4 regions of the Rubrivivax sp. JA1055 genome follow, and region 1 is predicted to be linked to each of the others. Evidence: predicted binding sites of a transcription regulator. Region 1 holds the regulator's gene; each other region holds the start of a gene.
The links. The regulator FNR, encoded in region 1, switches genes on or off when oxygen is low (the NO sensors DNR and NnrR bind a similar motif). The targets are predictions, from matches to a motif close to TTGATNNNNATCAA.
Positions count from the first base shown of each region.

Region 1 (7,057 bases):
TGGCTGCACGGTTATGGCGAGCAGGCGATCGTCGACATGGTCGTCAACGGCAAGGTCAACATCATGCCGGCGCAGGCCTCGCGGCTGAGCCCGGAGCAGATCCACGTGCTGGGTGCCTACGTCTGGAGCCTGTCGCAGACGAGCACCGTCGCGACGCGCTGAACGGGAGCACGAGATGAGCCAGGCCCGGGCCGACCTCGACAACCGGCCCGCCCCGGCATCGGCCGCCTCGGACGAGGCGCCGGCGACAGCCGGTGCCGCGACCGAGGCGGTCGTTTCTCTTTACGTCAAGAGCAAGCGCATCTACGCACGCTCGGTCTCGGGCTGGTTCAACGGCTGGCGCTGGGCGCTGGTGTGGATCACGCAGCTCGTGTTCTACGGCCTGCCCTGGCTCGACTGGAACGCGCGCCAGGCGGTGCTCTTCGATCTCGGGGCGCGGCGCTTCTACATCTTCGGGCTGGTCCTGTATCCGCAGGACCTGATCTACCTGTCGGCGCTGCTGATGATCTCGGCGTATGCGCTGTTCCTGTTCACCGCGGTGGCCGGGCGGCTGTGGTGCGGCTACGCCTGCCCGCAGACGGTCTACACCGAGATCTTCATGTGGGTCGAGCGGCGCTTCGAAGGTGACCGCAACGCCCGCATGCGGCTCGATGCCGGCCCCTGGAACTTCCAGCGCCTGTGGCGCAAGAGCGCGACGCAGACCGTCTGGATCCTGATCGCGCTGTGGACCGGCCTGACCTTCGTCGGCTACTTCACCCCGATCCGCGAACTTCTGCCATCCGCGTTCGCCTTCTCGCTCGGGCCCTGGGAGACCTTCTGGACCCTGTTCTACGGCTTCGCCACCTGGGGCAACGCCGGCTACATGCGCGAGCAGGTCTGCAAGTACATGTGCCCGTACGCGCGTTTCCAGAGCGCGATGTTCGACAAGGACACGCTGATCGTCAGCTACGACGCCGAGCGGGGAGACCCGCGCGGCACGCGTTCGCGCAAGGTCGACGCGCGCAGCCAGGGGCTGGGCGACTGCATCGACTGCGGGCTGTGCGTCCAGGTCTGTCCCACGGGCATCGACATTCGCGATGGCCTGCAGTACGAGTGCATCGGCTGTACCGCCTGCATCGACGTCTGCAATGGCGTGATGGACAAGATGAAGTACCCGCGCGGGCTGATCCGCTATGCCACGCAGAACGGCATGGCGCAGCACCAGACGCGCGGGCAGATGCTGCAGCGGGTGTTCCGGCCGCGGGTGCTGGTGTACACCGCGATCCTGTTCGTCATCGTCGGCGCCTTCGTCGCCAGCCTCGCGCTGCGACACCCGTTCCGCGTCGACGTGGTGCGTGACCGGGCGTCGCTCGCCCGCATCGTCGACGACGGCTACATCGAGAACCTGTACCGGCTGCAGGTCATGAACGCCACTGAGTCGCCGCAGCGCTACCGCGTGCGTGCCGAAGGCCTGGCGGGCATGGTGATCGACGGGCAGCCGGAGTTCGACGTCGAATCCGCCGGCGCCCGCTGGGTGACGATCGCGCTGCGCGTGCCGCCGCAAACCGCCACGCAGGCAGGGCCCGGTGCCCACACGATACAGTTCCACGTCGACCGGCTGCCCGACGCCCGGGATCCGTCTTCCGTGGTCGCTTCCGAGAATTCCACCTTCGTCGTCCCCCGCTGAAGCGGCCACGACAGGAGTCCCTGATGAATCCGAATCAAGTTTCCCGCGACACGACGCCCTGGTGGCGCATCGGCATGGTCTGGCTGGTCCTTGGCGGTCCGCTGGTGGTCGTCGTCGCGTCGCTGTCGACGGCCGTGATCGCGATCCGCGGCGCCGAGGCGGTGATCACCGAGGTGCCGTCTTCGGTTCCTCAATCCGGCCAGGTGCAGGCGGACACGCCGGCCGTCGCGGCCCGCAACCACGCCGCCACGGCGGCGCCCTGACGCGCTTTTCGCGGGCACGGTCATGAAGCGGCGGGCAAGAGACTGGAGCGCCGTGCTCTGGCCGGCCTTCATGGCGGCTGTGGTGCTCGAGCTGGCGCTGTTCGCCTTCGTCGACCCGGCCTCGCTGCGCTGGCTCGGCGGTGCGGTGGTCGAACTGCAGCCGGTGGCGGTCTACACCGTGGCCTTCTTCGCGCTGTGGGTGGTCGTGGCCGCGGCGGCGGGCCTGACGCTGCTGCTGTCGCGCAGCGAAGCCGAGATCAACAGCCGCAGCTTTCGCGGCCGCTGAAAGCAAGACGCCGCGCGGTGCGCGGCGTCTGGCGTGAGGGCAGCCGTCTCAGCAGGCGGCCGAGGAGCCGTTGACGAGCTTCTGCAGGGCTTGCGGGTCGAGCACGCGGATCTGGCGTTGCTTGACTTCCAGGATGCCGTCATCCTGGAACTTCGAGAAGGTGCGGCTGACCGTCTCGAGCTTCAGGCCCAGGTAGCTGCCGATCTCTTCGCGCGTCATGCGCAGGATCAGCGAATGCGGCGAGAAGCCGCGCGTCTGCAGCCGTTGGGTCAGGTTCAGGAGGAAGGCGGCGAGGCGTTCCTCGGCCCGCATGCTGCCCAGCAGCAGCATCACGCCGTGATCGCGAACGATCTCGCGGCTCATGATCTTGTGCAGCTGGCGCTGCAGGTCGCTGAACTCGCGCGACAGGTCTTCCAGCTGCTGGAACGGGATCACGCAGACCTGGGAGTCTTCGAGCGCGACCGAGTCGCAGGTGTGGCGGTCGGTGCCGATGCCGTCGAGGCCGAGCAGTTCACCGGCCATCTGGAAGCCCGTCACCTGGTCTCGCCCGTCTTCCGACGAGACGCAGGTCTTGAAGAAGCCGGTGCGCACCGCGTACAGCGACAGGAACGGATCGCCGGCGCGGAACAGCGTCTCGCCGCGCGGCACTGCACGGCGCGTTGCCACCATCGTGTCCAGGCGCTCCAGCTGATCGTTGGACATGCCGACCGGCAGACACAGTTCTCGCAGATTGCAGCTCGAGCACGCGACCTTGAACGGTTCGAGCCGGATGCCGGAAGACGTGTTGTTCATAGGGGTTCGACGATTGGAAGCAGTTCGGTCCGGCGTGGCGGTGTTCACCCGAGTATCGCTCATGACGTCGCTCAAGGGCAGGGGCGATTCTTCGCTCGCGTCCCGGGGTGTCGCTTGAGGCAGATCAAGCCCGTCGGGTGGGGGTTTGGCACAGTCCAGCCCGTACCGCATGACGGCCGGATGAATTATGGACACGATTGTTCCTGAAGCACTGCTGAGGCGCCTCGACGTGCCCGGCCCCCGCTATACCTCTTACCCCACCGCGGATCGCTTCGGCGAGGCCTTCGGCCCAGCAGAGTACCGGCAGGCGCTGCGCCAACGAGCCGAAGGCAGCACCGTCGGCGGCACGCCGCCGCTGTCGCTTTATATCCACATCCCGTTCTGCGAATCGGTCTGCTACTACTGCGCCTGCAACAAGATCATCACGAAGCACCACGAGCGCAGCACCGAGTACCTCGATGCGCTCGAGGCCGAGATCGCGATGCATGTCGCCGAGCTGGGCAAGGGGCAGACGGTTTCGCAACTGCACTTCGGCGGCGGCTCGCCAACCTTCCTCACCGACGAGGAGATCGCCCGGCTGATGAACACGCTGCGCGACGCGTTCAAGGTCGTCGCCGGCGCCGAGATCTCGATCGAGGTCGATCCGCGCACTGCGACGCCGGAGCGGCTGCGCAGCCTGGCGGCCGTCGGCTTCAACCGCATCAGCTTCGGCATCCAGGACTTCGATCCCGAGGTGCAGGAGGCCGTGCACCGCGTCCAGTCCTATGACAGCGTGCGCGATCTCGTGATCGCCGCCCGTGCCAACGGCTTCGAGTCGATCAACGCCGACCTGATCTACGGCCTGCCCAAGCAGACGCCGGAGTCGTTCGCGCGCACCATCCAGCAGATCGCCGAGCTGCGCCCGGACCGCATCGCGCTGTACGCCTATGCGCACCTGCCGACCCGCTTCAAGCCGCAGCGCCGCATCCTCGCCGAGGATCTGCCCAAGGGCGAGGAGCGCATCAAGATGCTCGGTGGCGCGATCGCCGGCTTCATCGCCGCGGGCTACACCTACATCGGCATGGATCACTTCGCGCTGCCCGGTGACGCCTTGTCGGCGGCGCGCCGCCAGGGGCGCCTGCACCGCAACTTCCAGGGCTACAGCACGCAACCCGACTGCGACCTGATCGCGCTGGGCGTGTCGTCTATCGGCCGCATGGGTGCGACCTACAGCCAGAACGCCAAGACCCTGCCCGAGTACTACGAGTCGATCGCCAAGGGTGAATTCCCGATCGTGCGCGGCCTCGCGCTGACGCGCGACGACCTGCTGCGCCAGGCGGTGATCATGGCCATCATGTGCCAGGGGCGCGTCGAGTACGAGTCGATCGAACTCTCCCACATGATCAAGTTCCGCGACTACTTCGCGGTCGAGATCGAGGACCTCAAGCCCTTCGCCGAAGGCGGTCTCGTCGAGGTGAACGACGACTCGATCCAGATCACCGCGCTGGGCTGGTACTACGTGCGCGGCGTGGCCGCCGTCTTCGACAAGCACCTGCGCGCCAGCGGCAACCGCGAGCGCTTCTCGCGCATCATCTGAGTCGGCACGGGTTATCCCGCAACGGGATAATCCGCGCATGACTCAGCAAGGCCCCGCGTGGACTTCGCGCTCGTCGTCAGCGCGCTGATGCTCGGGCTGGCCGGGGCGCCGCACTGCATCGCGATGTGCGGCGCGGCGTGCACCGCGGTGCTGCCGCGCGGCCAGCCGGCTGCCCTCTGGAGCTTCCATCTCGCGCGTGTTCTGGGTTACGCGATGGCCGGTGCGCTGGTCGCGTCCGGCGTCAACCTCCTGTCCGCGGTCGGGGAGCTGAGCCCCGCGTTGCGGCCGCTGTGGACCCTGGCCCACGCCGCGGCGCTGGCCCTCGGGGTCTGGCTGGTGTGGAAGGGGCGCCAGCCGCAATGGCTGGAGAACATCGGCCGCAGTGCCCAGCGCCGTGCGCCGCAGGCCGACGCCGGCGGCTGGCAGCGTATCAAGGGGCCGGCGCGCGCGGCAACGGCCGGGTCGCTCTGGGTGGCCTGGCCCTGCGGGCTGCTGCAGTCGGCCCTGGTCGTCGCCGCGCTGGCGAACACCGCCGCCGCCGGCGCTGCCGCGATGGGGGCTTTCGCCGTCGCCAGCGGTGCCGGGCTGGTGCTCGGGCCGATGCTCTGGTTGCGCCTCGGCGTGTCGGCCTCGGCGGCTGCGACGACCTGGGCCACGCGCGCCGCCGGCGCGCTGCTCGCGCTCGCGTCCGGCTGGGCGCTCGGCCACGGCCTGTGGATGCAGTGGCAGGCCTACTGCGCCACCTGAGGCCGTGCCCGGCGCGGCGTGTCCAGCCGATGTCCGGAGATCTCCCTGGCACGTCAGTCGCCAGACAGTCGTTGACCTAGAATCAATTCCCGCGAATTCATTCCCCGACGACCCACCGCACGCGCGGTTTGTGGAGACCTCTTTCATGTACCAGCACATCAAGGTGCCCGAGGGCGGGCAGAAGATCACGGTCAACGCCGACTTCTCGCTGAACGTCCCTGATCAGCCCATCATTCCGTACATCGAGGGCGACGGCACCGGCTTCGACATCACGCCGGTGATGCTGAAGGTGGTCGATGCGGCAGTCGCCAAGAGCTACGGCGGCAAGCGCAAGATCCACTGGATGGAGGTCTACGCCGGCGAGAAGTCGACCAAGGTCTACGGCCCCGACGTCTGGCTGCCCGAGGAGACGCTGCACGCAGTGCGCGACTACGTCGTGTCGATCAAGGGCCCGCTGACGACGCCGGTCGGTGGTGGCATCCGCAGCCTGAACGTCGCGCTGCGCCAGGAACTCGATCTCTACGTCTGTCTGCGCCCGATCCAGTACTTTAAGGGCGTGCCGACGCCGCTGAAGGAGCCGGAGAAGACCAACATGGTCATCTTCCGCGAGAACTCCGAGGACATCTACGCCGGCATCGAGTGGGAAGCCCAGAGCGACAAGGCGAAGAAGGTCATCAAGTTCCTCATCGAGGAAATGGGCGTCAAGAAGATCCGTTTCCCCGAGACCTCGGGCATCGGCATCAAGCCCGTCTCGAAGGAAGGGACCGAGCGCCTGGTGCGCAAGGCGATCCAGTACGCCGTCGACAACGACAAGCCCAGCGTGACCATCGTGCACAAGGGCAACATCATGAAGTTCACCGAAGGTGGCTTCCGCGACTGGGCCTACGCGCTGGCGCAGCGCGAGTTCGGCGCCCAGCCGATCGACGGCGGCCCGTGGTGCTCGTTCAAGAACCCGAGGACCGGCAAGGACATCGTCATCAAGGACTCGATCGCCGACGCCTTCCTGCAGCAGATCCTGCTGCGCCCGGCCGAGTACTCGGTGATCGCGACGCTCAACCTGAACGGCGACTACGTCTCCGACGCGCTGGCGGCGCAGGTCGGCGGCATCGGCATCGCTCCGGGCGCCAACCTGTCGGACTCGGTGGCGATGTTCGAGGCGACGCACGGCACCGCGCCCAAGTACGCCGGCAAGGACTACGTCAACCCGGGCTCCGAGATCCTCTCGGCCGAGATGATGCTGCGCCACATGGGCTGGACCGAGGCTGCCGACCTGATCATCAGCGCGATGGAGAAGTCCATCCTGAGCAAGCAGGTGACCTACGACTTCGCGCGCCTGATGGACGGCGCGACGCAGGTCTCGTGCTCCGGCTTCGGCAAGGTGATGATCGAGCAGATGGGCTGAGGCGCGGGTTCAAGCCCGTCGTCCACTGATTGCGGCGCCTGCGGGCGCCGTTTTCATGTGTCGGCCCTGCGCGGGATGAAGCGCTATGGATAGTGCCTTTCTATCGACGCGCTGAAGCCCATGAATCGAAACTTGTTTCATCATCCTGCTGCGATGGCGCCGGCGAACCGGGCGCGTGGGCGAGCGAGGAGACCGGGCGGGTGATGAAGAACGTGGAGACGAACGCGGGCGTCGGGATCGCCGGAGCGCGGCCGGTGTTCGTGATCCGGCCGAGTCAGCTGGGTCCAAGGGATGCCGCTGCGGCGCTGAACTGCCGGGTTGGCAA
Region 1 is NZ_JAJKFP010000006.1:1,020,044-1,027,100, reverse strand. Features, by position in the region: gene ccoP (cytochrome-c oxidase, cbb3-type subunit III) at 1-162, shown strand, start outside; gene ccoG (cytochrome c oxidase accessory protein CcoG) at 176-1,666, shown strand; gene LOC65_RS14115 (hypothetical protein) at 1,690-1,929, shown strand; gene LOC65_RS14110 (hypothetical protein) at 1,982-2,215, shown strand; gene fnr (fumarate/nitrate reduction transcriptional regulator Fnr) at 2,264-3,007, opposite strand; gene hemN (oxygen-independent coproporphyrinogen III oxidase) at 3,195-4,583, shown strand; gene LOC65_RS14095 (sulfite exporter TauE/SafE family protein) at 4,641-5,330, shown strand; gene icd (NADP-dependent isocitrate dehydrogenase) at 5,476-6,732, shown strand; gene LOC65_RS14085 (hypothetical protein) at 6,936-7,057, shown strand, end outside.

Region 2 (7,057 bases), 820 kb from region 1:
AAGCGGCGATGGCCAAGCTCTTCGCCAGCGAGATGGCCGAGCGTGTCTGCAGCACCGCCATCCAGACCTTCGGCGGCTACGGCTACGTCAACGACTTCCCGGTCGAGCGCCTCTACCGCGACGTGCGTGTCTGCCAGATCTACGAAGGCACGAGCGACGTGCAGCGCATCCTGATCGGCCGCGCGCTGGCCTGAAGGCTTCAGCGCGGCACGAGGAAGGTCGACTTCTCGCGCCGCGACAGCGCCGGCTGGCCGTCTTGCGCGGCCGCGCTCAGCACGAAGGCCACCGGCACCGACTGCCCGGCCAGCGGCGCTGCGGTCTCGGCCGGCAGGCGCAGGCGCACGACGACCTGGGCGGCGCCGGCGGCGTCGACCGTGATCGGCGGGGCGTCGACCACCAGCCCGGCCGGGCCTTCGGCCGTGACGGCGAGCTTCTGCGGCTGTTCGCTGCGGTTCGTCACCTGCAGCCGGTAGACGTTCTCGATCGCACCGTCGTCGACCAGGCGCGCCAGCGTGCTGCGGTCCTTCAGCACGTCGAACTGGAACGGGCTGCGCAGCGCCAGGCTGGCGGCGAAGGCCAGCGTCAGCGCCGCGAGCAGCGCGCCGTAGATCAGCACCCGCGGGCGCAGCACGCGGCGCAGCGTCTCGCGCCGGCTCCAGCCACCGGCCACCGCGTTCTCGGTCGAGTAGCGGATCAGGCCGCGTGCGTAGCCCAGCTTGTCCATCACGCCGTCGCAGGCGTCGATGCAGGCGGCGCAGCCGATGCATTCGTTCTGCAGGCCGTTGCGGATGTCGATGCCGGTCGGGCAGACCTGCACGCACAGCGTGCAGTCGACGCAGGAGCCCAGGCCCAGCGCGCCGGCGTCGGCTTTCTTGGAGCGCGCGCCGCGCGGTTCGCCGCGGCCGCTGTCGTAGGCGATGACCAGCGAGTCGCGGTCGATCATCGCGCTCTGGAAACGTGCGTAGGGGCAGATGTACTTGCACATCTGCTCGCGCAGCAGGCCGGCGTTGCCGTAGGTGAAGGCGCCGTAGAACAGCGCCCAGAAGGCGCTCCAGCCGCCGATGTCGCCCTGCAGCGTCGCCGGCACCAGTTCGCGGATCGGCGTGAACCAGCCGACGAAGCTCAGGCCGGTGACCAGGCTGAACACGGTCCACGCGGCGATCTTGCCGCTGCGGCGCGCGAGCTTGCCGGCGCTCCACGGTGCGCGGTCCAGGCGCATGCGTGCGAGGCGGTCGCCTTCGAACTGGCGCTCGATCCACATGAAGATCGAGGTGTAGACCGTCTGCGGGCAGGCGTAGCCGCACCACAGCCGGCCGGCGACCGCGGTGAAGAAGAACAGCGCCAGCGCCGACAGCACCAGCAGCGCGGCCAGGTAGATCAGGTCCTGCGGCACGAGCACCAGGTCGAAGAGGTAGAAGCGCTGCGCGTCGATGTCGAACAGCACCGCCTGGCGGCCGGCCATCTCCAGCCAGGGCAGGCCGTAGAAGAAGAGCTGCGTCAGCCAGACGAAGACCCAGCGCCAGGTGGCGTAGCGGCCGCTGACGGCGCGGGCATGGATCGGCTGGCGCTTCTGGACCAGCGACACGACTTCCGGCGCCCCGGCGGCAGCGGCGACGGGGCGGATCGGGATCACGCCGGCGCGTTCGTGCTTCACCGCGGCCCCGGCTTCCGGCCGACGCCGACGCGGTCCGTTGGCCGGCCGCTCAGGCAGGCTTCGGTGACGACCCAGGTCATCGCCGGCTCAGCCGCAGCAGCGGCCGCCCGAGCAGCACGAGCCGGCGGCTTCGGCCGGCACGGCCTTGCGGATCTCGAGCTGCCAGGCCGCGGGGCCGTCTTCCAGGTAGGCGACGCTGAACAGGCCCGGCCAGCGCTCGTGCAGCTGGCGCTGCAGCGGCACCGGGTCGTGGTCGTTGACCAGCAGCAGGCCGTCGCCGGCGGCCAGCTCGGCCAGGCGGCCGAAGACGAGGGCGTGGCGTTCGGCCGGCACGACGCCGCGCAGGTCCAGGACGGAGGGGCTGGGGAAGCTCATGGTCGGACGTAAGGTGTATGACGCGAGCATGTTAACGCGCGTCAAGCGTCAAAGCAATGTGGCAAATGCACCTTTACGGCGCCGGCGCTCGACGGCCGGCTTCAGCCCCGTGGTGCCGTGCCCCAGCGCTGCATCGCCTCGAGTAGCGCGGCACGCGACACCGGCTTGGCGAGGTGGGCGTCGCAGCCGGCCTCGCGGCTGTCGCGCACGTCCTCGTCGTAGGCGTTGGCCGTCAGCGCGACGATCGGCGTGCGCACCAGCCCGCGCTCGGCTTCGCGGCGGCGCCATTCACGCGTCGCCGCCAGGCCGTCCAGGCCGGGCATCTGCATGTCCATGAAGACGAGGTCGTAGCGCCCGGACTCCAGGCGCTGCAGCGCCTGCTGGCCGTCGGCGGCGACGTCGAGCCGGCCGACGTGGCCGGAGAGCATCGCGCTGACGATGTAGACGTTGAGTTCGTTGTCCTCGGCCAGCAGCACGCCGTCCAGCCAGGCCTCCGGCGGCGGCAGCACCGGCGTCGCCGCACCGTGCCCCGGGGGAGTGTGCGCCGCAGACGCGGGGGTGTGCGCGGCCAGCGGCAGCTCCAGCGTGAAGGTCGAGCCGACGCCCGGCCGGCTCTCGAGCCGCAGGTCGCCACCCATCTGCTGGGCCGTCGCCCGCGTGATCGCCAGCCCGAGGCCGGTGCCGCCGTAGTCGCGCGTGATGCGGTCGTCGGCCTGCACGAAAGGCTCGAAGACCAGTGCCTGCTGCGCCGGCGCGATGCCGATGCCGGTGTCGCGCACCGTGAAGCGCACGCCGCCGGCGGCCGAGCGTGCCGCCTGCAGCGACACCTCGCCGCGTGCCGTGAACTTGATCGCGTTGCCGAGCAGGTTGGTCAGCGCCTGTTCGACGCGGCGCCGGTCGCCGCTCACCCAGGCCGGCAGGTCCTCGTCGACGTCGAGCACGAACCGCAGGCCCTTCGCCGCGGCACGGGGCTGAAGCAGCGCCGCGACCGAGTCCAGCGACGCACGCAGCACGAACGGCTCGACCACCAGCTCCAGCCGGCCGGCCTCGATCTTGCCGAGGTCCAGCAGGTCGTCGATCAGCGCGGCCAGCGTCTGCCCGGCATGGCGGAACACGTCGACGTGGCGGCGCTGCTCGTCCGACAGCGGTGTCGCCGTCATCAGGTCGGCGACACCGAGCACGGCGTTCAGCGGTGTGCGGATCTCGTGGCTGACGGTCGCCAGGAAGGCCGACTTGGTGGCGCTGGAGCGTGCCGCGATCTCGCGCTCCAGCGCCAGCCGGCGCTCGCACTCGGCCTGCTCGCGGCGCTGCAGCACGAGCAGCGCCGCCAGCGCCGCGACCAGGGCCGCCAGTGGTGCCGCCAGCGGCAGGCTGATCGCCGCCAGCGCCATGGCCGCGCTGCCGGCCCCCAGCAGGCCCAGTGCGGCGAGCGCCGAGCCGGCGAGCAGCACGCCGGTGCCGGCGGCCGTCAGCGCGGCGCCGAGCGCCGGCAGCAGCGCCAGCAGCAGCGTCGCCGCCTGCAGCGGCACGCCGGCCGTGCGCACCAGCGGGCCGTCGCGCAGCGCGGCGAAGGTCTGCGCCGCGATCTCGGTCGCGTCGGCCTGGCCGGCCACCGTCATCGTGCGCCCGGCCAGCAGCGCGCTGCTGCCGACGAAGACGACGCGGCCGCGCACCGCATCGGCCAGCGCACGCCCCGGGTCGCCGTCGACGACATCGGCGGCGGCGAGCGTCCACGCGTCGCGGTACGAGATGCGTTCGACCCGGCCCTGGGGGCCGAACAGCGGCTGCACCCGCCCCCGTTCGTCGACCGGCCAGCGCGCGTCGACATGGCCGCCGGCGGCCAGCAGCGCGGCCAGCGCGATCGACGGCTGCCGCTGGCTGCCCGCGGCGTGCCACAGCGGCACGTGGCGCAGCACGCCGTCGTCGTCCAGCGGTGTCGTCACCACGCCCAGCCGCAGTGCCGCCGGGTTGTCGGGCCGCACGCTGGCCGCCGGCAGCAGCAGCTCGCGCCAGTGCTGCGCGGCCGGCTCGCCGTCGGCGGCACGTGCGCCGGCCAGCGCGTCGACGCCGGCCGCAGCCAGCACCACCGGCGCGCCGGGGCGGCCGACGACCTCGGCCAGCTTGCGGTCGTCGAGCGTGCGGCCGTCGGCGCTGCGGCCGGCCGCCGTCGGCCCGGCCACCGGGCGCCCGTCGACGGTGTCACGGCGCTCGGCCAGCAGCAGCTGCAGCACGACGGCCCGGGCGCCGTGGCGGCGCAGGCCGTCGATCAGCAGCGCGTGGGTGTCGCGCGTGTAGGGCCAGGCGCCGGTGCCGCGCAAGGCCTCGATCGAACGGTCGTCGGCATCGACGATCAGCACCCCGGCGGGCGCCCGGGTTGGCGCTGCGGTGCGCTGCGCCCAGTCCTGCAGCGGCTGCGACCACCAGGCCTGCAGCGGCGAGACGCCGACCACGACGGCGGCGAGCAGACCTGCCGCGGGAACGATCCAGCGTCGCCGGCCGGGGCTCAGAGCAGCCACAGCAGCGCCGGCAACAGCCACCACCAGTGCCAGGCGGGCGGCACCTCGAACTGCTGCGCCGTGCCCCAGGCGCCGGGGCGGCCGTCGCTGCCGACACCACGCACACGCACGTGGTAGAGGCCCGCGCCCGGCGGCTCGAAACTCCAGGCGGCGCGGTCCGAGCTGCCTTCGAGCACCGGGGCGGCGAAGCCGGCGTCGCGCGCGACCTGGATCTCGTAGTGCACCCCGGGCCGCGGCGACGCCGGCCAGGCCAGCGTCACGCGGTCGTGCCGGGCCTCGGCCTGCGGCGGCACGGCCGGTGGCGCGGGAGGCGGCTCGACGACCTCCAGCGCCAGCGCTTCGCCCCAGGGCCCGGCGTCGCCGCCCGGGCGCACGCTGCGCAGGCGCCAGAAATAGCGGCCCGGCGCCAGATCGACGCTCGTCGCCGTGTCCACCAGCTCGTGGTCGACCTGCGGCGACTCGAACGAGGCCACGGTGTCGACCTGCAGGCGGTACTGCGCGGCCTGCGGGTGGCGTGTCCAGGCGAAGGCCACGCGGCCGGCGTCGACGCGGGCGGCGGGCGCGGGCGCCATCGGCATCGGCGGCTCGGGGCGCGCCTTCAGCTCGAAGCCGGCGCGTGCGTCCAGGCCTTCGAGCCCGTCGGCGCCGATGGCGCGCACACGCAGCTCGTAGCGGCCGTCGGGCAGGTCGTCGGGCCACTCGGCGGCGGCCTCGTCGAAACGGCCGTCCAGCCGCAGCCGGCTGTCGGCGTCGGCGTCCAGCACCTGGGCTCGGTACGCGGTGGCGCCGGCCAGCGCCGGCCAGGCGAACGCCAGCGGCAGCCGCGTCACCGGGCCGGCCGGCAGCGCCAGCACCGGCGCCGTGGGCAGCGGCCGGGCGCGCTGCACGCCGTCGGCGGTGGCGACGAGGCCCCGGCCGGCGGCCACCGGCCGGGCGCCGGCCGCGACCCGGCCGCGCAGCACCTCCAGCCGCGTGCCGTGTGCGTCGCTGCGGGCGCGGAACTCGGTGCCGCGCACGGCGAGGTTGACGACCGGGGTGCGGATCTGCAGCCGCGGCCGCGGCGGCAAGGGCGGCGCCGGCGGCACGCTGGCCTCGGCACCGCCGTTCTCCAGCTTCAGCCGCGATTCGCGGTAGGCGCTGGCCCCGCGCCGGTCCAGCGCCTCGACACGCAGGCGGCTGCCCGGCTCGACGAGCAGCCGCGAGCCGTCGTCCAGCCGCAGCACCGCCGAGGACGAGCGTGCGCCGGTGACGATCTCGTCGCCGGCGGCCACCTGTTCACCGGAGGCCAGCCGCCGCGGCGCCTCGCCGGCGCGGCGCAGTTCGACCTCGCCGTGCACGAACAGGACGTCGGCCTGCACCGGCTGCGCGCGCAGCCAGGCCACGGGGATCTCGAGCGGGCGCCCGATCGGCAGACGGCGCGGCTCGGCAATCTGGTTGCGCTGCTGCAGCGCCTGCCAGCCGATGCCCGGCGCGAGCAGCCGCGCCTGCAGCGCGATCAGCGTGTCGCCGGGGCGCACGCGGTAGGTCCAGACCGGCCCTTCGGCCGCCGCATGGGCGCTGCCGGCCAGCGCCAGAAGCGCGAGCAGGCCGGTCAGGGGAGCGCGGTGCATCGGGGGGGACGACATGCCGTTCGACGAACGGCCGCTGGCCGTCCCGTGAGGTTGCCGGGAGTCTGTCGGCGGGGCCTGTTCGGCATTCCCGGTTCAGGCCGCGATCGCGGCCTGGGCCGCGGCCAGCCGCGCGATCGGCACGCGGAACGGCGAGCAGCTCACGTAGCGCAGCCCGGCGCGGTGGAAGAAGGCGATCGAGGCCGGGTCTCCGCCGTGTTCGCCGCAGACGCCGAGCTCGATGTCCGTCCGCGTCGCCCGCCCCTTGGCGACCGCCATCTCGACGAGCTGGCCGACGCCCTTCTGGTCGATCGAGCGGAACGGGTCGTGCTCGTAGAGCCCGAGCTTCAGGTAACGCGGCAGGAAGCTGCCCGCGTCGTCGCGGCTGAAGCCCATCGTCATCTGCGTCAGGTCGTTGGTGCCGAACGAGAAGAACTCGGCGCTGCGCGCGATGCTGTCGGCCATCAGCGCGGCACGCGGCGTCTCGATCATCGTGCCCAGCATCCAGTGCAGCGTCTCGCCGCGTTCGGCGAACACCTGCTCGGCGACGCGGCGGATCACCGCGGCCTGCTGGTCGAGTTCGCGCACCGTGCCGACCAGCGGCACCATGATCTCGGGCACCACCGCCGTGCCGCGCGCCTTGGCGTTGAGCGCCGCCTCGAAGATCGCGCGCGCCTGCATCTCGGTGATCTCGGGGAAGCTGATGCCGAGCCGGCAGCCGCGGTGGCCCAGCATCGGGTTGAACTCGTGCAGCTCCTCGACACGCAGCTTGATGCGGCCCAGCGACACGCCCATGTCGCGCGCCATCGCCAGCTGGCCGGCGTCGTCGTGCGGCACGAACTCGTGCAGCGGCGGGTCGAGCAGGCGGATCGTCACCGGCAGCCCGTCCATCTCGCGGAACAGGC
Region 2 is NZ_JAJKFP010000006.1:196,144-203,200, forward strand. Features, by position in the region: gene LOC65_RS10355 (acyl-CoA dehydrogenase family protein) at 1-194, shown strand, start outside; gene ccoG (cytochrome c oxidase accessory protein CcoG) at 200-1,654, opposite strand; gene LOC65_RS10365 (DUF2249 domain-containing protein) at 1,742-2,029, opposite strand; gene LOC65_RS10370 (CHASE2 domain-containing protein) at 2,131-4,545, opposite strand; gene LOC65_RS10375 (FecR domain-containing protein) at 4,533-6,155, opposite strand; gene ppdK (pyruvate, phosphate dikinase) at 6,249-7,057, opposite strand, start outside.
Region 2: a site for FNR is predicted at 2,061-2,074, ahead of LOC65_RS10365 (DUF2249 domain-containing protein). Genes of this name have one in related genera too.

Region 3 (7,057 bases), on a different contig from region 1:
CGCTCAGGCCGGTGCGCGTGAGCAGCGCCGAGAAGGCGTCGTCGGTCGGCGCGAAGACCGTGAACGGGCCGGTGCCGGCCAGGTCGTCGTCCAGCCCGGCGGCGGCGACCGCCGCCACCAGCGTCGAGAACGCCGGGTTCAGCCTGGCCATCTGCACGAGGTCGAGCACGCCCGGCGGCACCAGCACCTTGTCGATGACGTGAACGACGCCGTTGCGCGCCGCGACGTCGGCCGTCGTCACGCGGGCCCGGGTCAGCACCTCGTCGCCGAGCGTCACGCCGTCGGCGGTCGCCACGTCCAGCGTCGCCGGCGCGCCTTCGAACTCGTACAGCGTCGGCTCGTCGCCGGCGGCGAGCTCGGCGGCGGTGCGGCGCGCCGGCAGCACGTGGTAGGCGAGGATGCGGCCCAGGGTCTCGGCGTCGAGCGCGGCGACCATCGCGCCGGCGTCGGCGAAGCCGAGTGTCGTGGCCAGCGCGTCGAAGGCCGCGTCGGTCGGCGCGAAGACGGTCAGCGCCGCGTCTTCGGCGCTCAGCTCGTCGACCAGCCCGGCCTTGTCGGCCGCGGCGACGAGCGCGCTCAGGTTCCGTTCGGTCGCCACCTCGGCGATGGTGCCGGGATGGTCGTCGCCGCCGTCGCCGCCACAGGCGGCGAGCAAGGCGACGGAGGACGTGGCGATGAGGGTCTTCAGCCAGCGGGTCATCGGTGCTCCTTGATCGAGCTCAATCGCTCGCGGCCGGAAGTTACCGAAAGGTTTTCGTGAACTACTTAACGGTCGCAAAGTGACCGTTTGGTTGGTGCGGGATCTCCGGCCCTCGCGGGCGTGGCTGGAGTGCAAAACCGAGGGAATCCACTGCCTCTTGATACCGCTGCAAAACGCTGGGGAATTTCCCGAATCCGCGGCCGAAATTCTGCAATGCGAAAAGAAAGCTGCGGGTAAGGCCGGAAATCGTCAGCGAACGTTCAGTTTGGCGTCAGAAAGCGGTCAGAGGTCGATTCGACATTGCGCCGCACGTGCCGCCGTCGGGCGTGCGGCACCGTGAAATCAACAGGAGACAACCCCCCATGGCAGCCACGACCGCCGCGATGCCGTCGAAAGCGCCGATGACCCGCGAGGAGAAGAAAGTCATCTTCGCCTCCTCGCTGGGCACGGTCTTCGAGTGGTACGACTTCTACCTGTACGGCTCGCTCGCCGTCTTCATCGGCAAGCACTTCTTCGCCGCGCTGGACCCCACGGCGCAGTTCATCGCCTCGCTGCTGGCGTTCGCCGCCGGCTTCATCGTGCGGCCCTTCGGCGCGCTGGTCTTCGGCCGCCTGGGCGACATGATCGGCCGCAAGTACACCTTCCTGGTGACGATCCTGATCATGGGCCTGTCGACCTTCATCGTCGGCATCCTGCCCACCTATGCCTCGATCGGCATCGCCGCGCCGATCATCCTGATCCTGCTGCGCATCCTGCAGGGCCTGGCGCTCGGCGGCGAGTACGGCGGTGCCGCGACCTACGTCGCCGAGCACGCGCCGCAAGGCAAGCGTGGCGCCTACACGTCGTGGATCCAGACCACGGCGACGATGGGCCTGTTCATGAGCCTGCTGGTCATCCTCGGCACGCGCACGCTGATGGGCGAGGAGGCCTTCGCCGCCTGGGGCTGGCGCATCCCGTTCATCGTCTCGATCCTGCTGCTGGCGATCAGCGTCTGGATCCGCCTGTCGATGAACGAGTCGCCCGCGTTCCGCAAGATGAAGGAAGAGGGCAAGACCTCGAAGGCGCCGCTGACCGAGAGCTTCGGCCAGTGGAAGAACCTGAAGATCGTGCTGCTGGCGCTGTTCGGCCTGGTGATGGGCCAGGGCGTGGTCTGGTACTCGGGCCAGTTCTACGCGCTGTTCTTCCTGACCAGCTCGCTGAAGGTCGACCCGGCGACGGCGAACATCATGATCGCCGCCTCGCTGCTGATCGGCACGCCGTTCTTCGTCGTCTTCGGCACGCTGTCGGACAAGATCGGCCGCAAGCCGATCATCCTGGCCGGCATGCTGCTCGCGGTGCTGACCTACTTCCCGCTGTTCAAGGCGCTGACCAACACCGCCAACCCGGAACTGGCCGCCGCGCAGGCACGCTCGGAGATCGTCGTGCGGGCCGACCCGGCCACCTGTTCGTTCCAGGGCAGCCCGATCGCGCGCGAGGTCGACTTCACCTCGGCCTGCGACATCGCCAAGCGCGCGCTGACGCAACGCTCGGCCAGCTACGTCAACGAGGCCCTGCCGGCCGGCTCGCCGACCGTGGTGATGATCGGCCAGACGCCGATCACGCCGCCGACGGCGACGACGATCGCCGGTGGCCACAAGTTCTCGGAGGAATCGACCAAGGCCATCGCCGACTTCAAGAAGTCGCTGGGTGACACGCTGAACGAGGCCGGCTACCCGGCCAAGGCCAAGCCGATCGAGTTCATGGGCGGGCAGTGGTGGACCATCGTCGGCATCCTGACCATCCTCGTGATCTACGTGACGATGGTCTACGGCCCGATCGCGGCGATGCTGGTCGAGCTGTTCCCGACGCGCATCCGCTACACCTCGATGAGCCTGCCGTACCACATCGGCAACGGCTGGTTCGGCGGCCTGCTGCCGTCGATCACCTTCGCCATGGTGGCGGCCAACGGCAACATGTACCACGGCCTCTGGTACCCGATCGTCATCGCGTCGGTGTGCTTCGTCATCGGCCTGCTGTTCATCCGCGAGACCAAGGACCGCGACATCTACGCCGCGGACTGACGACCACCTCCGTCGCGCCGGCGGCCCGCACGGGCCGCCGGATGGAATGCAAAAAGCCGGGCGATGCCCGGCTTTTGTCTGGGGGAGCGGAAACCTCAGTCCGCGTGGCGGACGTAGACGTCGGTGTCGGGCAGCGCGCGGCGCAGGGCCTGGAAGGCGCCTTCGGCGAGGTCGCGGCCGATGCCGCAGCTCGGCGGGAAGCTGACGGTCAGCTCGGCCTCGTCGGCGCCGATGTGCAGCGCCTTGACGAGCTGGCGGTCGACGATGTTGCCGCCGTCGGCGGCGACGACGCCGCGCAGCGACTCCAGCACGCCTTGCACCAGCGCCGGGTTGCCACGCAGTTCGGGCGCGGGACACGGGCGGCCGAAGCCGCCGCCGCAGCCGGCATGGCTGGGCATGCAGCCGCCACAGCCCGGTTCAGGCAACAGACGGATCGGCTGTGTCTTGTTCATTTCCGTGATTATGGCGGGGACATGACCCCAATCAACCAGGACACTCGGAAATTTGCTCTCGGCTTTGTCATGGACAAAGCCAGGCGATCCCGGATTCCCGTCGTGTGCGGCGCGATCCCGCATCGTGGTGGTCTGGGGTCGCCGATGCGGCGCCTCAGCCGGAGAAGCTGCGCTGGAAGGTCTGGCGCAGCAGGTTCTTCTGCACCTTGCCCATCGTGTTGCGCGGCAGCTCCGCGACGACGAAGACCCGCTTGGGCACCTTGAAGTGCGCGATGCGGTCCTTCAGTGCCGCGATCAGCGCCTCGCCGTCCAGCGTCGCGCCCGGCTGAGCGACGACGGCCGCGACGACGGCCTCGCCGAAGTCCGGGTGCGGCACGCCGACGACCGCCGACTCGACGACGCCCGGCAGGTCGTCGATCAGCGCCTCGACCTCGGCCGGGTAGACGTTGAAGCCGCCGGTGATGACCAGGTCCTTGCTGCGCCCGACGATCGTCACCCAGCCGTCGGCGTCGACGCGGCCGACGTCGCCGGTCTTGAACCAGCCGTCCGCGCTGAACTCCTCGGCGGTCTTCTCCGGCAAACGCCAGTAGCCCGAGAAGACGTTGGGCCCGCGCACCTCGATGCCGCCGATCTCGCCCGGCGGCACCAGTTCGCCGTCCTCGCCGCGCGCCCGCAGCCCGACACCCGGCAGCGCCGGGCCGACGGTGCCGGCGCGCCGCGCGTCCTCGGGGCGGTAGGGGTTGGAGGTCAGCATGACGGTCTCGCTCATGCCGTAGCGCTCGAGGATCACGTGGCCGGTGCGGTTGCGCCAGGCGCGGAAGGTGTCGACGAGCAGCGGCGCCGAGCCGCTGACGAAGAGGCGCATGCCCGCGCAGCGTTCGCGGTCCAGCGCCGGCTCGGCCAGCATGCGCACGTACAGCGTCGGCTCGCCCATGAAGACCGTGGCCTCGGGCAGGCGCTCGACGACGGCTCGGGCGTCGAAACGCGAGAACCAGATCATGCGGGCGCCGGCCAGCAGCGCACCGTGCGAGGCGACGAACAGCCCGTGCACGTGGAAGATCGGCAGCGCATGGATCAGCACGTCGTCGCGCTGCCAGGCCCAGGCCTCGTGCAGCACGCGCGCGTTGCTCAGCAGGTTGCCGTGCGAGAGCATCGCGCCCTTGCTGCGCCCGGTGGTGCCGCTGGTGTAGACGATGGCCGCCAGATCGCTGGCGGCGCGTGCCACCGTCTCGTGCACGTCGGGCTGGAACGCGGCGCGGTCCAGCAGCGTGCCGCTGCGGTCGTCGCCCAGCGTGTAGACGTGTTTCGTGCCGGCCTGGAAGGCGATGCGGCTGGTCCAGCCGAAGTGGCGCGGCGCGCAGACCACGACCGCCGGCTCGGCGTCGCCGATGAAGTACTCGATCTCGGCGGCCAGGTAGGCGATGTTCAGCGGCACGACGACGTGGCCGGCACGCAGCACCGCCAGGTGCAGCATCAGCGCCTCGACGCTCTTGTCGACGTGCATCAGCACGCGCGAGGCCGGCGGCAGCTCCAGCGAGGCCAGCAGGTTGGCCAGCATCGCGGTGCCGCGGTCCAGGTCGCGCCAGGTGTAGGCCAGCGGCTGCGGGCTGTCGCCGCAGTCGATCGCGATCGAGTCCAGGTCGTCGGGGAACGCGGCGCGCAGCGCGGCGAACAGGTTCTGGTCGGACATCGTCATCCAGTCGGGAGCGGAGGGCTCGCCGATCCTAGGCTTTCCGGGCCGACGTTCCCAGCGTGTTCAGTCGAGCTTGGCGCCGGAACGCTTGACGACCTCGGCCCAGCGCCGCGTCTCGGCGGCGACGAACCTGCCCAGCGCCTCGCCCTGCAGGTCCGGCGGCTCGGCGCCCAGCCCGGTCCAGGTGGTGCGCAGCTCGTCGCTGGCGATGGCGCGCCTGACGTCGGCGCCGAAACGCTCGACCGCGTCACGCGGTGTCGCCTTGGGCGCGAACAACGCGTACCAGGTCGAGACCACGTAGTCGGGCAGGCCCTGCTCGCGTGCCGTCGGCACGTCGGGGAAACCGGGTGCGCGGCGTGTGCCGGCGACGGCGATCGGGTGCAGCTTGCCCGACTTGATGTGCGCCGCCGACGAGGCCAGGCCGTCGAACATCAGGTCGACCTGGCCGGCGATCAGGTCCTGCAGCGCCGGCCCCGCGCCCCGGTAGGGGATGTGGGTGATGAAGGTCCCGGACTGCTGCTTGAACAGCTCGCCGGCCAGGTGGTGCGAGGTGCCGTTGCCGGCCGAGCCGTAGTTCAGCCCGCCGGGTTTGGCGCGCAGCAGCGCCAGCAGCTGCGGCAGCGTGCGCGCCGCGACGCGCTGCGGGTTGACGACGATGACCTGCGGCACGCTGGCCACCAGCGTCACCGGCACGAAGTCGCCCTCCAGGCTGTAGTCCAGCTTGGGGTACATCGCCGGCGCGATCGCGTGGTGCACCGCGCCCATGAAGAAGTTGCTGCCGTCCGGCGCGGCCTTGGCGGCGAGGCCGGCACCGAGGTTGCCGCCGGCGCCGCCGCGGTTGTCGATCAGGTACTGGCGGCCGGCGGCGCGGGTCATCGCGCCGAACAGCGGGCGGGCGAAGGCGTCGGTGCCGCCGCCGGGCGGGAAGGGCACGACGATGGTCACCGGGCGGGTGCCCGCGGACTGCGCACGCGCCCAGGCCGGCGCGAGCAGGACGGAACCGGCGGCCAGCAGCCGGCGGCGGGACCAAGGCGGCATCTGTCTCCTCCTCATGTGTCCCGCGGACTGCGGGCCGGGCCATGCTGCCATCGGCCGGTGCCGATGACGCCCGGGTGAAGCCCGGGGGCATACCCGCAGCGGAGCCCCCCGCGTTCCGGGCGGCGGGTTTGCCCGCTGCTGCCGGCTGCCGGCCACGGGGCATCCTGCGCGCCGGCGCCTCCAGCGCCGGGCGAGGCGACGGCCCGCTCCCCCGTCAGGAGAACCGACCGTGAAGCACACCCCGACCTGGACGGCCGTCGCGGCCGCCTGCCTGCTGTCAGCCGCCACCGCCTGGACCGCCCCGGCCAACACTCTGCCGGCCGGCGTGCGCGGGCCGGTCACCGAGGCCGTCTACGACGGTGTCGCCGACGACCTGCTGACCGCCGGCCTCGGCAAGACCGGGCTGATGGGCGCGACGCCGGCCTTCGCCGACCCGCTGGCGCCGACACCCGCCGAACTGCGCCGCAACGCGATCTACGTGAACTATCGCGCGCTGGTCGACTACACCGCCGCCGGCGGCATGGGCGTGCTCTACGGCCCCAACATCGACGCCGACGGCCGCGACACGCTGGGCGAAGGCAAGATCGCCGGCCGCGAGACCTTCGCCTGGCTCGACGACGGCAGCGGCCGCCAGAACGTCACGCTGATGGTGCAGGTGCCCGAGCGTTTCGACCCGGCGCGGCCGTGCATCGTCACCGCCACCTCCTCGGGCTCGCGCGGCATCTACGGCGCCATCGGCACCGCCGGCGAGTGGGGGCTCAAGCGCGGCTGCGCCGTCGCCTACACCGACAAGGGCAGCGGCAACGGCCTGCACGAGCTGGGTGCCGACCGGGTGACGCTGCGCGACGGCCGTGTCGTCGATGCCGCCGCCGCCGGCGCCGAGGCGCTGTTCCGCGCGCCGCTGGCCGACACCGAGCGCCAGGCCCTGCTGGCCCAGGCGCCGCACCGCGTGGCCTACAAACACGCGCATTCGGGGCAGAACCCCGAGGCCGACTGGGGCCGGCACACGCTGCAGGCGGTGCGTTTCGCGTTCTGGGTGCTCAACGAGCGTTACGGCAAGCTCGACCGGGACGGCCGCCGCGAGGCGACGCTGAACGCCCGCAACACCCTCGTC
Region 3 is NZ_JAJKFP010000001.1:613,599-620,655, reverse strand. Features, by position in the region: gene LOC65_RS02705 (fasciclin domain-containing protein) at 1-700, opposite strand, end outside; gene LOC65_RS02700 (MFS transporter) at 1,063-2,760, shown strand; gene LOC65_RS02695 (iron-sulfur cluster assembly protein) at 2,856-3,212, opposite strand; gene LOC65_RS02690 (malonyl-CoA synthase) at 3,367-4,902, opposite strand; gene LOC65_RS02685 (tripartite tricarboxylate transporter substrate binding protein) at 4,969-5,943, opposite strand; gene LOC65_RS02680 (D-(-)-3-hydroxybutyrate oligomer hydrolase) at 6,173-7,057, shown strand, end outside.
Region 3: a site for FNR is predicted at 3,234-3,247, ahead of LOC65_RS02695 (iron-sulfur cluster assembly protein). Genes of this name have one in related genera too.

Region 4 (7,057 bases), on a different contig from region 1:
CGCCGCAGCCGGCACTCGCCGTCGACGAAGACACGCAGCTCGCCCGGTGCGAACGCCGACCAGGGCTCGCCGGCGGTCAGCGGTTCGGTGGCGACGATGGCGACGCGGTCGCCGGGCTGGGTCAGCGCGGCGAAGTCGACCGTCAGGTCCTCGTCGGCCAGCGTCGCGGCGCCGAACGGATGGCGGCGCTCCAGCGAATGCAGCTTGGTCGAGCCGTGCGCCCACAGCGCCTGGCCGTTGGACAGCAGCAGGTTGAACGTGCCGTAGCGCGCCGGCAGCGGCAGCAGCTCGGCCAGCGTGCAGGTCAGCTCGTCGATGCTCGGCAGGTCGGCGTGGGCCTTGTCCAGCTCCTGCATCAGCCAGCAGAAGGCCCGTTCGCTGTCGGTGTCGCCCACCGGGCGGAAGGCGCCGTGCAGCCGCGGCGCGAAGTCCTTCAGGTCGCCGTTGTGCGCGAACACCCAGTAGCGGCCCCACAGCTCGCGCACGAACGGGTGGGTGTTCTCCAGCGCGACGCGGCCCTGCGTCGCCTTGCGGATGTGGGCGACGACGTTGAGGCTCTTGATCGGGTAGTGCTTGACCAGCTCGGCCACCGGGCTGGTGCGCGCGCCGTGGTGGTCGATGAAGTGGCGCAGCCCGCGCTCCTCGAAGAAGCCGATGCCGAAGCCGTCCTTGTGTTCATCGGCGCGACAGGCCAGACCGGCGAAGCTGAACATCACGTCGGTCGGCGTGTTGGCATTCATGCCGAGCAGCTGGCACATCGCGGTTACTCGAACATCAGTTTGGTCATGCCGCGCCAGCTGAGCAGGCGGCCGGGGTTCTGGCGCTCCTCGAGCACCGCGCTCATGCGGCGCAGGATGCGCGGGCTGCGGCGCGCGCGCCAGACGACGAGGTCGGCCAGCCAGGGCAGGCGGTTGACGTGCGCGGCCTTCTCGTAGAGCTCGAAACGCGGCTTCAGGCCGGCCAGCGCGGCCTCGTGGCGGGCGCGCACCGCGGCATCGTCGCCGCCTTCGGCCAGCGCGGCGGCGGTCAGCAGGCCGGTCTCCAGCGCCTTGCCGATGCCCTCGCCGGTGAAGGCGTAGGTGCTGCCGGCGGCTTCGCCGGTGACCAGCAGCCCGGGACGCGACCAGCGTGCGCCACCCAGCGAGCAGCGCAGCGGCGCGCCCTTCCAGTCGCCGCGCAGCTCGCCGCGCGCCAGCAGGTCGGCCGCCGGGGCGTGCACCGCGGCGAAGGTGTCGAGCATCCGGCGCAGGTTGACCTCGCGCATCGAGGCCCGGCCCCCTTCTTCGCTGGCGTGGCTGGCGGTCAGCCCGACCCCGACGTTGAAGGTGCCGCCCGGGCCGGGAAAGATCCAGCCGTAGCCGCCCGACAGGCGCGGGTGCCAGACGATCTGCAGCTCGCGCAGCGTCGCCGCGAGCTCCGGGTGGTGCAGGTAGCCGCGCAGCGCGACGCTGCTGGGCGCGCGGCGCTCGCAGACGCCGGCGGCGACCAGCGGCGGCGCCGCGGCGCCAGTGGCGAGCACGACCCAGCGTGCACGCACCTCGTGTTCGATGCCGTCGCCACGCAGCCGGGCGCCGACGACACGTTCGCCGTCGAGCAGCGGGGCGACGAAACGCCACGGCGCGGCGAAACGCGCCCCGGCCGCACGCGCGGCGCGGCAGACGATGTCGTCGAGATCACGCCGCGGCAGCACCGCCAGCGTGCCGGGCACGTCGACGTGGCCGCCACGCGGCGCGACGCAGCGCACGTGCGCGGCGCGCAGGGCGCGGTCCATCACCTCGTCGTGCACGCCGAGCACACGCAGCGCGGCGTGGGCGTCGGGGATCAGGCCGTCGCCGCAGACCTTGTCACGCGGGAAGACGTGCTGGTCGACGAGCAGCACGTCGTGCCCGGCCGCGGCGAGCGTGCGCGCGCAGGCGCTGCCGGCCGGGCCGGCGCCGACGACGAGCACTTCGCAGGCAGCCGGAAGCACGGGAGGCGACACGCGGCCCATTGTAGGGAGCGCGGCCGGGGCCGCCGCGGCGGGCTGCGGCTTGATGAACCTCAATTCAGCACCCGACAGCGCGGCGCAAGATGAGCCGCACCGAGGCTCCCGAGAGCCCTGCCGAGGAGAAGACGATGTCCACCCAACTGACGGCGGGCCAGCGGGCATGGCTGGAAGCCGCGCTCGTGCAGCGGCAGCACCAGCTCGACCGCCGGCTCGAAGACCACCACCAGGGCCTGTCGCGCGCCGAGCACGCGCACGAGCTGCGCGAGCAGGATCACGACGACCAGCCGCAGCGTGAGGACGAGCGCGACGTCGACATGGCGCTGTCCGACCTGGAGCTGCGTGAACTGGGCGAGGTCAGCGCCGCGCTGCGCCGGCTGCAGGCCGGCGCGTACGGCCGCTGCGCCGACTGCGACGAGGCGATCCCGTTCGACCGGCTGAAGGCCGAGCCCTGGGCGCTGCGCTGCGTGGCCTGCGAGAGCCGGCGCGAGCGCCAGCCCTCGCGCTAGCCGGGAGCTGTCAGGCCGCGGCCTTCACCTTCAGCCGCCAGGCGTGCAGCAGCGGCTCGGTGTAGCCGGACGGCTGCTGGGTGCCCTTGAAGACCAGGTCGCAGGCGGCCTGGAACGCGGCGCTGTCCTTGGCACGGCCGGCCATCGGGCGGTAGGCCGGGTCGCCGGCGTTCTGCTGGTCGACGACCTTGGCCATGCGCTTGAAAGTGGCACGCACCCGCGCCTTGTCGACGACGCCGTGCTCCAGCCAGTTGGCGATGTGCTGGCTGGAGATGCGCAGCGTGGCGCGGTCTTCCATCAGGCCGACGTCGTGGATGTCGGGCACCTTGGAGCAGCCGACACCCTGGTCGACCCAGCGCACGACGTAGCCGAGGATGCCCTGCACGTTGTTGTCGAGCTCCTGCTGGATCTCGGCGTCGCTCCACTTGGCCTTCTTGACCACCGGCACCGTCAGCAGGCCTTCGAGCAGGGCCTCGCGCTCGGCGTCGACGTCGGTCTTCTCCAGCGTCTTCTGGATCTTGAAGACGTCGACCTGGTGGTAGTGCATCGCGTGCAGCGTTGCCGCGGTCGGGCTGGGCACCCAGGCGGTGTTGGCGCCGGCCATCGGGTGGGCGATCTTCTGCTGCAGCATCGCGCCCATCAGGTCGGGCATGGCCCACATGCCCTTGCCGATCTGCGCCTTGCCGCGCAGGCCGCATTCCAGCCCGACGAGCACGTTCTGGCGCTCGTAGGCCTGGATCCAGGCGGTGGTCTTCATGTCGCCCTTGCGCAGCATCGCGCCGGCCTGCATCGCGGTGTGCATCTCGTCGCCGGTGCGGTCGAGGAAGCCGGTGTTGATGAAGGCCACGCGGTCGGCGGCGGCGGCGATGCAGGCCTTGAGGTTGACGCTGGTGCGGCGCTCCTCGTCCATGATGCCGAGCTTGACGGTCGCCTTGGGCAGGCCCAGCAGCGCCTCGACGCGGCCGAACAGCTCGCTGGCGAAGGCCACCTCGGCCGGGCCGTGCATCTTCGGCTTGACGATGTAGATCGAGCCGGCGCGCGAGTTGACGATGCCGTTCGCGCCGTGGCGCTGCAGGTCGTGCAGCGCGATCGTCGTCGTCACGACGGCGTCGAGGATGCCTTCGGGGATCTCGCGCCCGTCGTCGCCGAACAGCACCGCCGGCGTCGTCATCAGGTGGCCGACGTTGCGCACGAAGAGCAGCGAGCGGCCGTGCAGCACGACCTCCTCGCCGTTCGGGCCGGTGTAGCGGCGGTCGGGGTTCAGGCCGCGCGTGAAGGTCTTGCCGGCCTTCGTGACCTGCTCGGTCAGCGTGCCCTTCAGGATGCCCAGCCAGTTGGAATAGGCCAGCACCTTGTCGGCGCCGTCGACGACGGCCACCGAATCTTCCAGGTCGAGGATGGTCGACAGCGCCGCCTCGACGACGAGGTCGCAGACGCCGGCCGGGTCGGAGGCGCCGATCGTCGTGCCGCGGTCGATGCGCAGGTCCAGGTGCAGGCCGTGGTGCACGAACAGCACCGACGACGGCGCGGCGGCCTCGCCCTGATAACCGACGAACTGCGCCGGCTTCTTCAGCGCGACGGTCTTGCCGTCCTTCAGCGTCACGACGAGCTGGCCGCCTTCGACGCGGTAGCCGGTGGAGTCGAGGTGCGAACCCTTGGCCAGCGGCACGGTGCGGTCGAGCACGTGGCGCGCGTACTCGACGACCTTGGCGCCGCGCACCGGGTTGTAGGCGCCGGCGCGCGTGGCGCCGTCGGTCTCGGGCAGCGCGTCGGTGCCGTAGAGCGCGTCGTACAGCGAGCCCCAGCGCGCGTTGGCGGCATTGAGCGCGTAGCGCGCGTTGGTGATCGGCACGACGAGCTGCGGGCCGGCCTGCAGCGCGAGCTCGCTGTCGACGTTCTTCGTCGTCGCCTTCACCTTGGCCGGCACCGGCACCAGGTAGCCGATCTTCTCGAGGAAGGCGCGGTACTTGGCCATGTTCCTGATCGGGCCCGGGTGCTTGGCGTGCCAGGCATCGAGCTCGGTCTGCAGCCGGTCGCGTTCGGCCAGCAGCGCGGCGTTCTTCGGCGCCAGGTCGGCGACGAGGGCGTCGAAGCCGGCCCAGAAGGCAGCGGGCTCGATGCCGGTGCCGGGCAGCACCTGGTCTTCGATGAAGCGGGCCAGCAGCGTGTCGACGTGCAGTCGGTGGAAGGTCGTGCGCATGAGGAGGCGTTTCAGGAAGGGAAGAACGAAAGAACCTCGCGCAGGCTGGTGCCGGTGCGCGTGGGGGCGGTGTCGAACGGTTCGGGCGGCAGGCCGGCGCGGTTGACCCACAGCGTCGTGAAGCCGTACCAGGTGCCGCCGAGCGCGTCCCAGCCGTTGCTGGAGACGAAGAGGATCTCGCGCGCGGCGACACCCAGCGTCGCCGGCGCCAGCGCGTAGGCGGCGGGGTCGGTCTTGTAGCGCTGCGCCGGCTCGACGCTGATGACGTGCTGCAGCAGCGGCGCGAAGCCGGCGCTGCGCACCGCGACGGCCAGCATCTCGGGGTCGCCGTTGCTGAGGATGGCCGCCGGTACGCCACGCGCCTTCAGCGCCTCCAGCACCTCGCGGCCCTCGGGGAAGGCGCTGAGGTGCCGGTACTGGTTCATCAGCCGGTCCTCGGTGGCGGCGTCCAGCGCCAGGCCGCGGCGCGCGGCGGCGTAGCGCAGGCCGGCGCGCGTGAGGTCCCAGAACGGGCGGTAGCGGCCGCTCATCGACACCAGCCGCGTGTAGTCGATCTGCTTGTCGCGCCAGAGCTGGGCCAGCGCCTCGCCGTGGCCCGGGAACAGCTGCTCGGCGAGCAGGCCCACGCTGTAGACGTCGAACAGCGTGCCGAACGCGTCGAAGACGACGGCGCGGGGCGGGGCGGGCGTGCGGGCGACCATGGTGCAGAGGAATCTAATCGCCGCCGCGGCCGCGATTGCGTACGCCGGAGTTCGGAGTCCTGTGCACCAGGCGCACGAAACCGGCCCGATTCCAACCTTCAAGGCACGGAGCCAGCGTAAGATCAGCCGGCAATCCGGCTACCGGAATCACGAATCCCGCCGATGCCGCGCCTCAAGCAGATCGAATCCTTCGTCGCCGTCGCGACCAAGGGCAGCCTCACCGCCGCAGCCCAGGCCGAGGGCGTGGCACCGGCCGTGGTCGGGCGGCGCATCGACGCGCTGGAAGAGCGGCTGGGCGTCAAGCTGATGCTGCGCACGACGCGGCGCATCACGCTGACCCACGAAGGCAGCGCCTTCCTGGAGGACTGCCAGAAGGTGCTGGCCGACCTGGGCAACGCCGAGGCCAGCGTCAGCGCCGGCGGCGTCAAGGCCAGCGGCCATCTGCGCATCACCGCGCCGGCCGGTTTCGGCCGCCGCCACGTCGCGCCGCTGGTGCCCAGCTTCATGGCCGAGCATCCGGACGTCAGCCTGTCGCTGAACCTCAGCGACCGCGTCGTCGACATCGTCAACGAGGGCTTCGACTGCGCGATCCGCGTCGGCGACCTGGCCGACTCCAGCCTCGTCAGCGTGCGCCTGGCCGACAACCGGCGGCTGTGCGTGGCCTCGCCGCGCTACCTGCAGCGTGCCGGCGTGCCGCGCACGCCGGCCGACCTGGCGCGCCACGAGTGCCTGACGCTGTCGTCGGACGCCAGCCAGACGCGCGGCTGGGCCTTTCTCGTCGACGGCCAGGTGCAGCACCTGCGCCCGACGGGCCGGCTGGACTGCAGCGACGGCCAGGTGCTGCACGCCTGGTGCCGGGCGGGCCTGGGCATCGCCTGGCGCAGCACCTGGGAGGTGCAGCAGGACATCGCCTCGGGGCAGCTGGTGGCGGTGCTGGAGGAGTTCTCCGCGCCGCCGAACGGCATCTACGCCGTGTTTCCGCAACGGCGGCTGCTGCCGCTGCGGGTGCGGCTGTGGATCGACTTCGTCAAACACAGCTACGGCGACCCGGGCTACTGGGCCCGGGCCGCCGTCTGAAGCAGGAAACTCACTTGGCCGACAGGCACTCCTTCATGAAGGCCTTGCGCTCGTCGCCGGTCTTGCCGGCGGCCTCGGCGTTGCAGGTCTTCATGCGTTCCTGCGGCGTCGCCTTGGCCGGCTTGGCCGACAGGCATTCCTTCATGAACGCCTTGCGCTCGTCGCCCTTGCGGTCGCCGGCGTCCTGGTTGCAGGTCTTCATCTTGCTCTGCTGCGCCGTCTCGGCGGCCAGCGCCGTGCCGCAGGCCAGCAGGCCCGCGATCGCGGCGGCGATGATCGTGCTCTTCATGTCGTTTCTCCTGGTCTGCCCTCCGGGGCCGGCGTCGATTGGATCAGAGGCCCGGGCCGCGGGCCAGGGGCAATCGTGGCGAATTTCCAGCCCGATGCTTGTGGCCGGCCGCCGCGGGCCGGAAGATAGGCGCCCATGATCTCGCTGGAGGGTGTGCCCTCGGCCCTCGTGGCCCGCAATCAGAGCTGGGTGCGCCAGCAGGCGCAGTCGCTGGTGCGCCACCTCCCGGCCAATGTCGAGAAGGCCGACCTGATCCAGGTCGGGCTGATCGCCGTGGCCCAGGCCTCGCTCAGCTTC
Region 4 is NZ_JAJKFP010000005.1:178,138-185,194, forward strand. Features, by position in the region: gene LOC65_RS07530 (class II glutamine amidotransferase) at 1-758, opposite strand, end outside; gene LOC65_RS07535 (NAD(P)/FAD-dependent oxidoreductase) at 764-1,990, opposite strand; gene LOC65_RS07540 (TraR/DksA C4-type zinc finger protein) at 2,116-2,493, shown strand; gene LOC65_RS07545 (malate synthase G) at 2,504-4,693, opposite strand; gene LOC65_RS07550 (haloacid dehalogenase type II) at 4,705-5,394, opposite strand; gene LOC65_RS07555 (LysR family transcriptional regulator) at 5,557-6,471, shown strand; gene LOC65_RS07560 (PsiF family protein) at 6,482-6,760, opposite strand; gene LOC65_RS07565 (sigma-70 family RNA polymerase sigma factor) at 6,896-7,057, shown strand, end outside.
Region 4: a site for FNR is predicted at 2,031-2,044, ahead of LOC65_RS07540 (TraR/DksA C4-type zinc finger protein). Genes of this name have one in related genera too.